3 regions of the Pseudomonas wenzhouensis genome follow, and region 1 is predicted to be linked to each of the others. Evidence: riboswitches for the same ligand, from Rfam matches in the RefSeq annotation. Region 1 holds a riboswitch; each other region holds the start of a gene.
The links. Region 1 has a riboswitch for cobalamin ahead of J7655_RS19275 (energy-coupling factor ABC transporter permease). Riboswitches for the same ligand answer to the same signal wherever they lie in the genome.

Region 1 (4,155 bases):
CATCGCCAGCAAGCTGGCGCCTACACCTTTTGCTGAGCGAAAGCGCAGCGTCTGGAAGGCTCTTATGGCTTAGAAGCTTCCAAACAGCGTGCCCAGGGTGATCACCACCGCCAGTGCCAGCAGCGGGAAGGCCACGGTGTTGACGAAGATGAATTTGTACGATTCGCGGTGAGTGAGCTTGCAGATCGCCAGCAGCGAAATTACCGCGCCGTTGTGCGGCAGGGTGTCCATGCAGCCCGAGGCCATGGCGGCGACGCGATGCAGCAGCTCGGGGCTGATGCCGGCAGCATTGGCCATTTCCAGGTACTGCTCGCCGAGGGTCTTCAGCGCGATGGACATGCCACCAGAGGCCGAGCCGGTGATGCCGGCGAGGATGTTCACCGCCACCGCTTCGGAGATCAGCGGGTTGCTGGAGACGCCCAGCACCAGGTCACGGATGATCACGAAACCGGCCAGCGAGGCGATCACCGTGCCGTAACCCACCTCGGCGGCGGTGTTGAGAATCGGCAGCATGGAGCCGAAGGCGCCGTCGTTGACGCTCTTCTTCAGATCCATCCAGCGCTTCCAGTGCATGGCGATCAGCAGCACGATGGCGGCGCCGAGGGCGACGATGATCGACCAGATACCGATCAGCGATTTGGCGTCCTGCAGGCCGCCGTATTCCGGTTTGGCCAGGTAGCTGGTGTCGACGCTCGGCAGAATCTGCTTGGCCATCAGGAAGTTCAGCGCGATCACCACGAAGATCGGCAGCAGTGCCAGCCAGAAGCCGGGAATGTTGCCGCGCTCCTCGCTGACTGGGTCGTCACGGTGTTCGCCGTAGCCTTCACCAGCGGCCATCATCTTGCGTGACTGCGCGGTGAGCCACCAGGTACCGAGGCCGAACATGATCAGCCCGCCAATCACCCCCAGACCTGGCGCGGCGAAGGCGTCGGTGCCGAAGAAGGGGTTGGGGATGGCGTTCTGAATCGCCGGGGTGCCGGGCAGCGCGGTCATGGTGAAGGTGAACGAGCCAAGGGCGATGGCACCGGGGATCAGGCGCTTGGGAATGCCCGCCTCGCGGAACAGCGCGGCGCCGATCGGGTACACGGCGAAGGCCACCACGAACAGCGAGACGCCGCCGTAAGTGAGGATGCCGCAGGCCAGCACGATGGCCAGGATCGCGCGCTCGCTGCCCACTTTCGCGACGATGCCCTGGGCGATGGCGCGGGCCGACCCCGAATCGTCCATCAACTTGCCGAACAGCGCACCGAGCAGGAACAACGGGAAGAACTGAATCACGTAGCCGCCCATGGCCTTCATGAACACCTGGGTGTAGGTGAGCAGCAGCAGGCCGACATCACCGGCGAACAGCAACGCTAGCAGAGCCAGCAGTGGGGCGAGGATCAGGACGTTGATGCCGCGATAGGCGAGGTACATCAACAGTGCGAGGGAAATCAGAATACCGAGGGTACCCATGGCTGGTTCCTTTTGTTGTTGTTCTAGCGGCTCAGGGCCGTTCTATCGTGAGCGCGCGGATACACCAGCGCGCCTCTGAGGTTTACAGAGCGAGAGTCGTGCCAGTGCGCGGTTGGGCCCTCTTGGAAAGTGCGCTAAGGCCTGTGGATAAAGGGGCGCAGCGGTTTATGACGGGTTCGGCGTGGCTGTTGCGGTGTTGAGTGGTTGTCCATTTTTCTGGACTTATTCCGATATCTTGGAATGCAAGGGCGAAATTCTGTCCAGGAAATTGGAATTTATGAGGCGCAGAATTAGAGCGCTGTTTCGTTTTGCCTGGGGTTCGCCGTTATGGTCCTGCTGGATTGTGCTGGCGTCGTAGGCAGGCGATCTCTGTGTTGGGGATCAATGGACGGATCTGCCAGGGTCTGCGATCAAGGTCGGGTAGCGACTCGAGGGCGAGCGCTGTCTTTTGTCAGAACGGCGGAGTAAGGTTGCCGCCGATGGTTCCGCCCGCACGTGCGTGCGGATGAAAAGGGAACAGGGTGCGGCGAGTCTCGCCAATTCCCTGGCTGCCCCCGCAACTGTAAGCGGCGAACGATGCCCGGATGCCACTGACTTCGGTCGGGAAGGCGGGCGAAGTGCCAAGCCGTGAGCCAGGAGACCTGCCATCGAATCCATCGATCCTCCAACTCGTCGCGCGGTGGGCGCGATCAAGGAACTTGCATGCATATCGAACCCGGTGTCGTCGAAGGCGCCAAGATCTTCCTCAGCTACGCAACCGCAGTCGGTGCCTTTGGCCTGACCGCCAAACTGGCGCGTGATGCCATTCGCGACAACGGCGGGGCGACCGCCCTGGCGCTGCGCAGCCTGCTGACCACCGCGCTGGTGTTCTGCTTCTTCGAGGTGTTGCCGCATCATGCGGTGGGGGTTTCCGAGGTGCATCTGATCCTCGGTTCGACCTTGCTCCTGCTGTTCGGCGCGGGGGCCACGGCCGTCGGTCTGGCGGCTGGCTTGCTGTTGCAGGGCTTGTTGTTCGCGCCGTTCGATCTGCCGCAGTACGGCATGAACGTCACCACCCTGCTGGTACCGCTGTGGGCCATCAGTGTGTTGGCCAAGCGTATCGTTGCGCCGGGCACCGCCTACGTCGACCTGTCCTACAAGCAGGCGTTGGCGCTGTCGACCGCCTACCAGGGCGGCATTGTTGCCTGGGTCGGCTTCTGGGCCTTCTATGGCCATGGCTTCACCAGCGATAACCTGGCCGCTGTGGGCAGCTTCGGCCTGGCTTACATGAGCGTGATCCTGATCGAACCGCTGGTCGACCTGGGCGTGCTGGCCGCTGCCAAGGCGCTGGCGCGTTTCAGTCAGGGGCCGCTGTTCAACGTGCGTCTGCACCAGGCGGCGGTCTGATGCAGTGCGCGGTGGCCGCTGGTTCGGTCGCCGCGCTAGGTTTTGCCATGAGGATGCAGGCAAGATGGGGGCGTTCGTTCTGCCAGGAAGATGCCTGTGAAAGCCTGCTCCGATGATTTCATCATTGCCAACACCCCCGAAGAGGCGGTCGACCGCCTTGCCGCGCTGCATCAGGAAGCCACCGGCGCCCTGAGCCACGCACTCAAGCGCTACCTCAAGGAACGCATCCGCCCGGATGCCAGCGAACACTGCCTGTTCCGCTACCCCGAATTGCGCCTGACCTACCTGTGCCAGGGCGAGGTGCCGACCACCGTGCGCGCCTATGCCAAGGTACAGGTGCCAGGCACCTACGCCATCACCGTGACCCAGCCAGCGGCCTTCCGTAAATACCTGCTGGAGCAGCTGCGCCCGCTGATGAATGACTTCACCTTGCGTGTCGAGGTCGGCCGCAGCCAGCAGAACATCCCTTACCCGTACGTGGTCGAGGGCGGCGATGAGCTGGCTGGCAGTGGCGTGACTGCCGCCGAGCTGGCGCGTGTGTTCCCCAGCACTGACCTGTCCGCCGCCACCGACGGTACCGCCGATGGCCTGTACGACTGGGAGAACATCGACCCGCTGCCGCTGGCGCTGTTCGACGCGGCGCGCACCGACTTTTCGCTCAAGCGCATCCAGCACTACACCGGCAGCGACTGGCGTCATGTACAGCCGTGGATCCTGCTGACCAACTACCACCGCTACGTCGACCAGTTCATCCGCCATGGCCTGGACATGCTGGTGAACGACTCACGCTTCACCCGCATGGTGCTGCCGGGCAACGTGGTGGTCGAGCGCGGCATGGCTGAAGGCGAAATGCAGGCGATCATCGAGAACGTGGTCTGGCACCGTTACCAGATGCCGGCCTACCACCTGCAGGCCAATGATGGCCACGGCATCACCCTGGTCAACATCGGCGTCGGCCCGTCCAACGCCAAGAACATCACCGACCACCTCGCCGTGCTGCGCCCGCACTGCTGGCTGATGATCGGCCACTGTGGCGGCCTGCGTCAGTCGCAGACCATTGGTGACTACGTGCTGGCCCACGCCTACATGCGCCGCGACGGCATTCTCGACCGCGTACTGCCGCCGCACATTCCGCTGCCGGCGCTGGCCGAAGTGCAGCAGGCGCTGCAGGAGGCGGCCAAGCAAGTGACGGGCGAGCAAGGCGATGAGCTGAAGAAGCGCCTGCGTACCGGCACCGTGCTGACTTACGACGACCGCAACTGGGAGCTGCGTTGGGCGCAGGAGCGGCCGCTGATCAACCTGTCGCGTGCGGTG
Region 2 (4,155 bases), 1.3 Mb from region 1:
ATTCAAAGGTCGGGGCGTGGCCCAGCCCTCTTGCACCAGCATGGGTTTTTCATAGAAGGCATCCACCGGACCAAGGCACAGCAATGCCACCGGCTTGCTGCCGGCTGGCATCCCCAGCAGCTCGGCCAACGCCTCGGGGTCGAACAGCGATACCCAGCCCAGCCCGAGCCCTTCGGCACGCGCAGCCAGCCACAGATTCTGAATGGCGCAGGCTACCGAAGCCATATCCATTTCCGGCAAGGTGCGTCGCCCGAAGACATGTTTCTCGCGCCCCTCCATCAGCGCCACCGCCAGCAATTCTGCGCAATCGCGAATGCCCTCGACCTTCAGCCGCATGAACGCGTCGCTGCGTTCGCCCAGGGCTTCGGCGGTGCGCACCCGCTCGGCCTCCACCAGCCCATGGATCGCCTCACGCAGTTGCACATCGCGGATGCGCACGAAGCGCCAGGGCTGCATCAGGCCGACGCTCGGGGCGTGGTGAGCGGCTTCGAGCAAACGCGCCAATACCTCGGCCGGCACCTCGCCACCGTTGAAATGGCGCATATCGCGACGCTCGGCGATGACGCGGTACACCGCTGCACGCTCCTCAAGGCTGAAGGCGTGCTCGCTCATGGACGCAGCAGCGCGGCGGCCGCCTCCGGGTTGGACGGCAAGTAGAAGTGGATATAGCTGGCGGTGAGCCGTCCCAGGCGATACACCGCCTCGGCTACCGGCTTGCCATTCGGGCAGCGGCCGCGTACCAGCGGCTCGAGCGGGCTGTCCAGGCGCGAGTGATGGTAGCTATGACCACGCAGCTCGCCTTCCGGCAACGTCACTGCCTGCAGGGCCAAAGCGGTTAGCCGCGGCTGCAACGCAGCGCTGCCTGCCAGCAAGCCGAGCATGCGCCCGCTAACGCCTTGTTTGTCGCGCAGTTCATCGAGCAGATAGAGCATGCCGCCACATTCAGCCAGCAGCGGTTTGCCAGCCTGGTGATGAGCCCTAATCGCTGCGGCCATGGCCTGATTGGCTTCCAGCTCGGCCAGGTACAGCTCAGGATAACCACCGGGCAGGTATAGGCTGTCCACCTCCGGCAGCCTGCTGTCAGCCAGTGGCGAGAAGTAATGCAGCTTGGCACCGAGCGCCAGCAACAGGTCGAGATTGGCTTGATATAAAAAGGCGAACGCGGCATCACGCGCCACGCCAATACGCACATTTTTCATCAGGGGCGCAGGCTCATCGAACGGCGGCGCGGCGAAGCTCAGCGCAGGCGGCAGGTCGACGTTGGCGCTGGCGGCCAGGGCATCGGCGGCGGCGTCAAGGCGCGCATCGAGATCGGCCAGCTCAGCGGCCTGCACCAGGCCCAGATGCCGACTCGGCAGCTCCACCGCAGCGCTGCGCGGCAAGGCGCCGAACCAGCGAATGCTCGGCGGCAGCGCATCACGCAGGATCTCGCCGTGGCGTGTGCTGGCAACGCGATTGCCGAGCACGCCGGCAAAGGGCAAGTCCGGCTGAAAGGTGGCCAGGCCATGAGCCAGGGCGCCGAAGGTCTGCGCCATGGCCGCACCGTCGATCACGCCCAGCACCGGCACGCCGAAATGACGGGCCAGATCCGCCGCCGAGGGCTTGCCGTCGAACAGCCCCATCACCCCTTCGATCAGGATCAGATCGGCCTCGCCGGCGGCCTGCCACAGCAGGCGACGGCTCTCAGCCTCGCCGACCATGGCCAGATCGAGCTGGTACACCGGTGCGCCACTGGCGCGGGCGTGGATCATCGGGTCGAGAAAATCCGGGCCACACTTGAACACCCGCACCCGCCGCCCCTGGCGCGTATGCAAACGCGCCAGGGCAGCGGTGACGGTGGTCTTGCCCTGGCCGGAAGCCGGGGCGGCGATCAGCAACGCCGGACAGTGACGTGTCGTCATCAGAATTCGATGCCCTTCTGCGCCTTCACCCCGGACTTGAAGGCATGCTTGACCAGGCTCATTTCGGTGACGGTATCAGCCGCCTCGATCATCCCCGGCAAAGCGCCACGCCCAGTCACCACCACATGCTGCAGCAGCGGCCGCGCTTCGATATCCGCCAACACCGCATCCAGTTCGAGATAGCCGTGCTTGAGGGCGATATTCAGTTCATCCAGCACCACCAGGCCGACAGACTCATCGCTGAGCAGGCGCCGGGCCACCGCCCAGGCTTCCTGCGCCTTGGCGATATCACGCTGGCGATCCTGGGTTTCCCAGGTGAAGCCCTCGCCCATCACGTGGTAGCTGACTTCCTCGGGAAAACGGCGGAAGAAGGTCTCTTCGCCAGTGCTGGCCGCGCCCTTGATGAATTGCACCACACCGACCTTGATGCCATGACCCAGAGCGCGCGCAACCATGCCGAAGGCGCTGCTGCTCTTGCCCTTGCCATTGCCGCTGTGCACCAGCAGCAGGCCGTATTCGTCCTGGGCCTGGGCGATCTTCTCGTCGATCAGGGCTTTCTTGCGCTGCATGCGTGCCTTGTGGCGGGCATCGCGTTCGGCGGTCTCACTCATGCTGTGCTCCTGCACGTCAGGCACCCGCGCCGCCTGTTCAGCGAACAGTACGAACGGTCATGAGCAAAAAGATCGCGACGATCCGCATGCACTCATCCAGGCGCCAATGGCTGGTCAGGCAAGCGGAAGACGAAAAAACACGAACGCCCCGGTAGAACCGGAGCGTTGGCCGGACAACGCCCTCCGCGATGCCGTGAAACTGCGACAGGCCGGTCTCCGGGCTCGTGAGTGAACCCAAAGGTTCGGCACCGCGCCTTCCCGTGCAGTGCACAGTGGCTTTGAGCGGTGTTTGACTCACCTACCGTTGCGGGGGCAGCGCCGGCATTCGGACCGGCTTCCCTGTTTCACCCCTGCGCCATCACGGATGATGGCGCAGGGGCACCTGAAGCAAGGCGCGCAGGGTAGAGGCTGGCAGCCCTGCACGTCAACGCCGGGACGCCTCAATGCCTGGGCGTAAAGCCCGGCGGTTTACTGGCCAGCCACTCGACAAAGGTGCGCAAGCGATCATCGGCCAGCAACCGGCCCCGGTTGTTGTAGGTCAGTGCCAGCTCTTTTTCACTGAAGAGTCGGTGAATCTGGTTGTGGCAGGCACGGCACACCCAGAGCGTCGCCGTTATGCGCTGATGACGATCGAAACGCTTCTGCACATAGGGTTTGTCGTGCAGGGCCTTGGGAATCAGATGGTGACGCGTCAGCGCTACAGGTCGCGCGCACAACTCGCAGACCTCCGGCTGAGGCGGCAGGCGGATGGGCTCGACCATGACGGATCAGGGGTTACGGGCAAGCTCGGGCGTGATCACACGCTTGGCATCGAGATAGACGCGCTGCCAGTAGACATTGTCGAGGCTGTCCAGCCGTACGGTACCGCCAGTGGACGGTGCATGGACGAAACGCCCATCGCCCACGTAAATACCGGCATGGCTGACGGCGCGACCACCATTGGTGGCGAAGAACACCAGATCCCCGCTCTGCAATGCATCGCGGCGCACCGCAGGTGTACGCATGGCAATGAGTTCACGCGTCGAGCGCGGCAGGCTGATGCCGGCGGCATCACGGTAGACATAGCCGATCAGGCCGCTGCAGTCGAAGCCGCCTTCCGGGGTGTTGCCGCCGTAGCGGTAAGGTGTACCGACCAGCCCCAGCGCACGAAACAGCACATCCTCTGCGCCACCCAGGTAGGACGGCGAGGCGATTGGCGGGGTATGGACTGGCTGCGGAGAAGGTGCCCGGCTGCTGCAGGCAGCCAGCAACAGCGCAAGAGCAATGAGGGCGACACGGGTCGTGAGAGGCATTAGCGAGGCGATCCAGAGTCCAATGCGCCCTACTCTGCCCGAGTCACGACAAACGGCGCAACCCTTGGGTTACGCCATGCAACATCAGTTATGACGCTTGTCGGCAGGCGCCTGCTCTTCCACCTGAGCCAGCGCCAGCACGCGTTTGGCTTGCAGATAGCTGCGGTTCCAGTAGCTGTCATCGAGGCTATCGATACGCACACCACCACTGCGGCTACTGCTGGAATGGATGAACTGATCATCGCCCAGGTAGATGCCCGCATGGCTGACGCGGCCACGACCACGGTCATTGAACAGGATCAGATCACCAGGCTCCAGATCAGCCCGCGCCACCTTGGGCGCATCCAGGTT
Region 3 (4,155 bases), 250 kb from region 1:
AATACTCCAACGTGTTCGGCCAGTGGCTGTGCGACATGGCCGAGCAGGACGCGCGCCTGGTCGGCATCACCCCGGCGATGAAGGAAGGCTCGGATCTGGTGGCGTTCAGCGAGCGCTTCCCCGAGCGCTACTTCGACGTCGCCATTGCCGAGCAGCACGCCGTCACCCTCGCGGCCGGCATGGCCTGCGAAGGTGCCAAGCCGGTGGTGGCAATCTACTCCACCTTCCTCCAGCGTGCCTATGACCAACTGATCCACGACGTCGCCGTGCAGCACCTCGACGTGCTGTTCGCCATCGACCGCGCCGGCCTGGTCGGCGAAGACGGCCCGACCCACGCGGGCAGCTTCGACCTGTCCTACCTGCGCTGCATCCCCGGCATGCTGGTGATGACCCCGAGCGACGAGAACGAGCTGCGCCGCATGCTCACCACCGGCCACCTGTTCGACGGCCCGGCCGCCGTGCGCTACCCGCGCGGCAGCGGCCCCAACGCGCCGCTCGATGCTGGCCTGGAGCCGCTCGAGATCGGCAAGGCGGTGGTGCGTCGTCAGGGCCAGGGCGTCGCCCTGCTGGCCTTCGGCGTGCAACTGGCCGAAGCCCTGCGCGTCGGTGAAACGCTGGATGCCACCGTGGTCGACATGCGTTTCGTCAAACCGCTGGACGAAGCCCTGCTGCGCGAACTGGCAGACAGCCATGGACTGCTGGTGACTCTCGAGGAAAACAGCATCATGGGTGGCGCCGGCAGCGCGGTCAGCGAATTTTTCGCCGCCGAGAACCGCCAGGTACCGATGCTGCACCTCGGCCTGCCGGACTACTACGTCGAGCACGCCAAGCCGAGCCAGATGCTTGCCGAGTGCGGCCTCGACGAAGCCGGCATCGAACGTGCGGTACGTGAGCGTCTCAGCCTGCTGCAAGCCTGAGCATGAAGCCCGCTCATCGTTGAATGAGCGGAGCTTGCTTGTCATTCATACGCGCGCACACTAAGGTGCGCGCCATTCATGTTCCGCCAGGGTGCGCTGCGCAAGCAGTGTTAAACGGGAAGTCGGTGCGCTCATCACGAGCAATGCCGACGCTGCCCCCGCAACGGTAATCGACTGCAAGCCTCGGTGCTTGCGCCACGTCCAACAGCCACTGGGGCAACCTGGGAAGGCGGATCTGGGTCGAGAGCCCGGAGACCGGCCAAGGCGGTGCGACTGGTGTTGCGGAGGGCGACACGGTCAAGCGCCGCCTGTCCGCGCGCTTGCGCCTGCCCTCCTCGAACGTCTGCCGACCTTTGAGGAAAGAAAATGAAACTGTCACGCCTGGCCCTGGCCATTACTCTCGCGCCCGCTCTGTCATGGGCGGCCGAGCCCTATCTGAGCGAGCCTCTGGTGGTGACCTCCGGGCGCCAGGCCGAACCACTGGCGCAGGCCACTGCCGCCACCACAGTATTCCAGCGGGCCGACATCGAACGTCTGCAGGTCAGTAGCGTCGCCGAGTTGCTCGAACGCGTCCCCGGTATCAGCGTCGTCCGCACGGGCGGCGCCGGCAGCCAGACGGGCGTCTTTCTGCGCGGCACAAGCACTGCACAGACTCTGGTACTGGTCGATGGACAACGCATCGCGGCAGCCTCAAGCGGCACCAGCAGCCTGGAGTTTCTCGCCCCCGAGCAGATCGAGCGTATCGAAGTGGTACGCGGCGCCCGTTCCGCGCTGTATGGCTCCGACGCCATTGGTGGGGTAATTCAGATCTTCACCCGTCAGGGCGATGGCCGGAGCCTCAAGCCTTACGCGCGCCTGGCGGCAGGCAGCGACAGCACTTACCAGCGCAGCCTTGGTCTGGCCGGCGGCGACCAGCGCACTCGCTTTCACCTGGGTGCGGCCCTGGACGAGACGGCCGGCATCGACGCCACCCGCGACGGTTTCGGTGCCAATGGCGACGACGACGCCTACCGTAACCGCTCGCTCAGCCTGAATCTTTCGCACCGCTTCGATGAAACACTGCAGGTTGGCTTCAATGCGCTCGATCAGCGCGGGCAGGTGGAATACGACGATGTCTTTACCGGCCTGCTACCGACAACGGACTTTCAGCTCAGCAGCCTTTCCGGGTTCATCGATGGCCGCTTCAACGAGCACTGGAGCAGCCGCCTGGAACTGGGTCACAGCAAAGACCAGCGCGAAACGGGGGATGGCTCGTCGGCAGCGCCAGACTATTCATTTTTTACCTACACCACCTATCGCGACGCTGTGAACTGGGTAAACACCTTGACGCTCACCGATAACCAGCAAGTGCTGGTCGGTGCTGATTGGTACGAGGATCGCCTGCACAGCAGTACAACCTTCGCCGAGGACTCGCGCTGGAACCAAGCGGCCTTCGCGCAACACCGCTACATCGGCGACACCTTCTCGACCGAGCTGGGGCTTCGTCACGACAAAAACCAGCAGTTCGGTAGCGAGAACATCTGGAACGCGGCGCTGACCCTGCCACTGGATAATGCCAACGACCTGATTCTGTCCTATAGCGAAGGCTTCCGTGCGCCGACCTTCAATGACCTCTACGACCCGTGGTATGGCAATCCCGAGCTGCAAGCCGAGCGCTCTGAAAGCTACGAGCTGCAATGGCGTAGCCGCTATAGCGACACAGGTTCATTGCAGGCTTCCGTGTATCGAACCGAAATCGAAGATGCCATCGTCTTCGACGAAAGCTTCATTCCACAGAACATCCAGACAGCCCGGATCAATGGCTTCGAGGCCGCCATGCAACAGGAGCTGTTCGGCTGGCAGAGCAATCTCGCTCTGGCCCTGATCGACCCACGTGACCGCGACAGCGGTCATACCCTGCTGCGCCGGGCCAAACGCACGCTGAGTCTGGACCTTGACCGCCGCTTCGGCGATGTGTCGCTTGGCGCAGGCTGGCGTGCGATCAGTGGTCGCTATGATGATGCCGACAACGAAATCGAGATGAGCGGCTATGGCCTGCTCAGCCTGCGCGCCGCCTGGCAGGCCAATGAGGAACTCGGGCTGAGCCTGAAGCTGGATAACCTGCTGGACAAGGACTACGCAGAAGCAACCTACAGCACACCCAATGGCCGTTTCGGCTACAACAGCGCCGGCCGCACCGCATTATTCGCCGTCACCTGGACGCCGCAACTCTGACCTCGGTGCGCACGGCGCACCCTAGCATCGCTGTAGGGTGCGCCGTGCGCACCGCCTGAAGGGGCTACCGCGCAGCCGCCATCCGCTCACATAACTGCTCGATGGCGCCCAGCATCTGCCGGCTGGGCCGTTCCAGCCCCTTGTCCGGCACCGCCCAGAGCTGATGTTCACGCACCGCATGCAACTGCGGCCAGGCCTGCCAGGCGCTCAGCTCGGCATTGCTGCCGCCGAGTATCACATCCGGGTCGCGCGCCAGCACCGCCTCGACGCTGACCTGCGGCGCCGGCTGCGGTAGATCATCGAACAGGTTGCGCGCACCGCACACCTGCAAGGCATCACCGATCAGTTGCTCGCCACCTATGGTGTACAGCGGCTGATGCCAGACCTGATAGAACACCGTCAGGGGATGCTCGCGCCGATAGCGATGGCGCAGTGCGCGCAGCTCGGCGCGAAATTCGGCAGCCAGCCGCTCGCCTTGCTGCACGCGGCCAATTCGCTGAGCAATGCGTACGTAAGCATCACCGAGTTGATCAAGACGCCGCGGTTCGACGCTCAGCAGCTCGATACCGAAACGCTGCAACTGCGCCTGTTGCGCCGGCGGTACGCTACCGGGCGCAATCAGGATCAGATCCGGCGCCAATTGCAGCAAACGCTCGAACTCCAGCTGGCCATAACGACCGACAGCGGGCAGATGCGCCAGCGCAGCAGGCTGCGCATCCCCTTCGAGCACGCCCACCAGCAGGTCGGCCGCATCCAGATCGAGCATGATTTCGCTGAGCGAAGGCGCCAGGCTGATCACCCGTTCGGCGGCAGCCAACGGCAGCGCCAACAGGCACAGGGCGAGCAGCCACGTACGCATCTCAGCCGAGTTGACGAGGTATGCGGTAGAGGCTGTGCAGAACGATGGAGGACAGCGCCAGCAGCACCAGCGGTATCGCCTCCAGGCCAACCAGCACGGCCAGTGCGGCGATCCAGGCTGGCAGTGCCGCGCCGAGCAAGGCGCGCAAACGCACACGATCCAGTT

Region 2: linked by a shared signal. The riboswitch ahead of cobO (cob(I)yrinic acid a,c-diamide adenosyltransferase) and the one ahead of J7655_RS19275 (energy-coupling factor ABC transporter permease) in region 1 are both predicted to bind cobalamin.
Region 3: linked by a shared signal. The riboswitch ahead of J7655_RS18025 (TonB-dependent receptor domain-containing protein) and the one ahead of J7655_RS19275 (energy-coupling factor ABC transporter permease) in region 1 are both predicted to bind cobalamin.

The regions. Positions count from the first base shown of each region.
Region 1 is NZ_CP072610.1:4,123,510-4,127,664, reverse strand. Features, by position in the region: gene J7655_RS19280 (GntP family permease) at 70-1,455, opposite strand; cobalamin riboswitch at 1,919-2,118, shown strand; gene J7655_RS19275 (energy-coupling factor ABC transporter permease) at 2,158-2,841, shown strand; gene amn (AMP nucleosidase) at 2,938-4,155, shown strand, end outside.
Region 2 is NZ_CP072610.1:2,840,688-2,844,842, forward strand. Features, by position in the region: gene bluB (5,6-dimethylbenzimidazole synthase) at 1-612, opposite strand, end outside; gene J7655_RS13000 (cobyrinic acid a,c-diamide synthase CobB) at 609-1,901, opposite strand; gene cobO (cob(I)yrinic acid a,c-diamide adenosyltransferase) at 1,901-2,512, opposite strand; cobalamin riboswitch at 2,703-2,913, opposite strand; gene J7655_RS13010 (hypothetical protein) at 2,953-3,273, opposite strand; gene J7655_RS13015 (C40 family peptidase) at 3,280-3,804, opposite strand; gene J7655_RS13020 (C40 family peptidase) at 3,889-4,155, opposite strand, start outside.
Region 3 is NZ_CP072610.1:3,872,835-3,876,989, forward strand. Features, by position in the region: gene dxs (1-deoxy-D-xylulose-5-phosphate synthase) at 1-917, shown strand, start outside; cobalamin riboswitch at 990-1,195, shown strand; gene J7655_RS18025 (TonB-dependent receptor domain-containing protein) at 1,284-3,131, shown strand; gene J7655_RS18030 (cobalamin-binding protein) at 3,196-3,990, opposite strand; gene J7655_RS18035 (MFS transporter) at 3,992-4,155, opposite strand, start outside.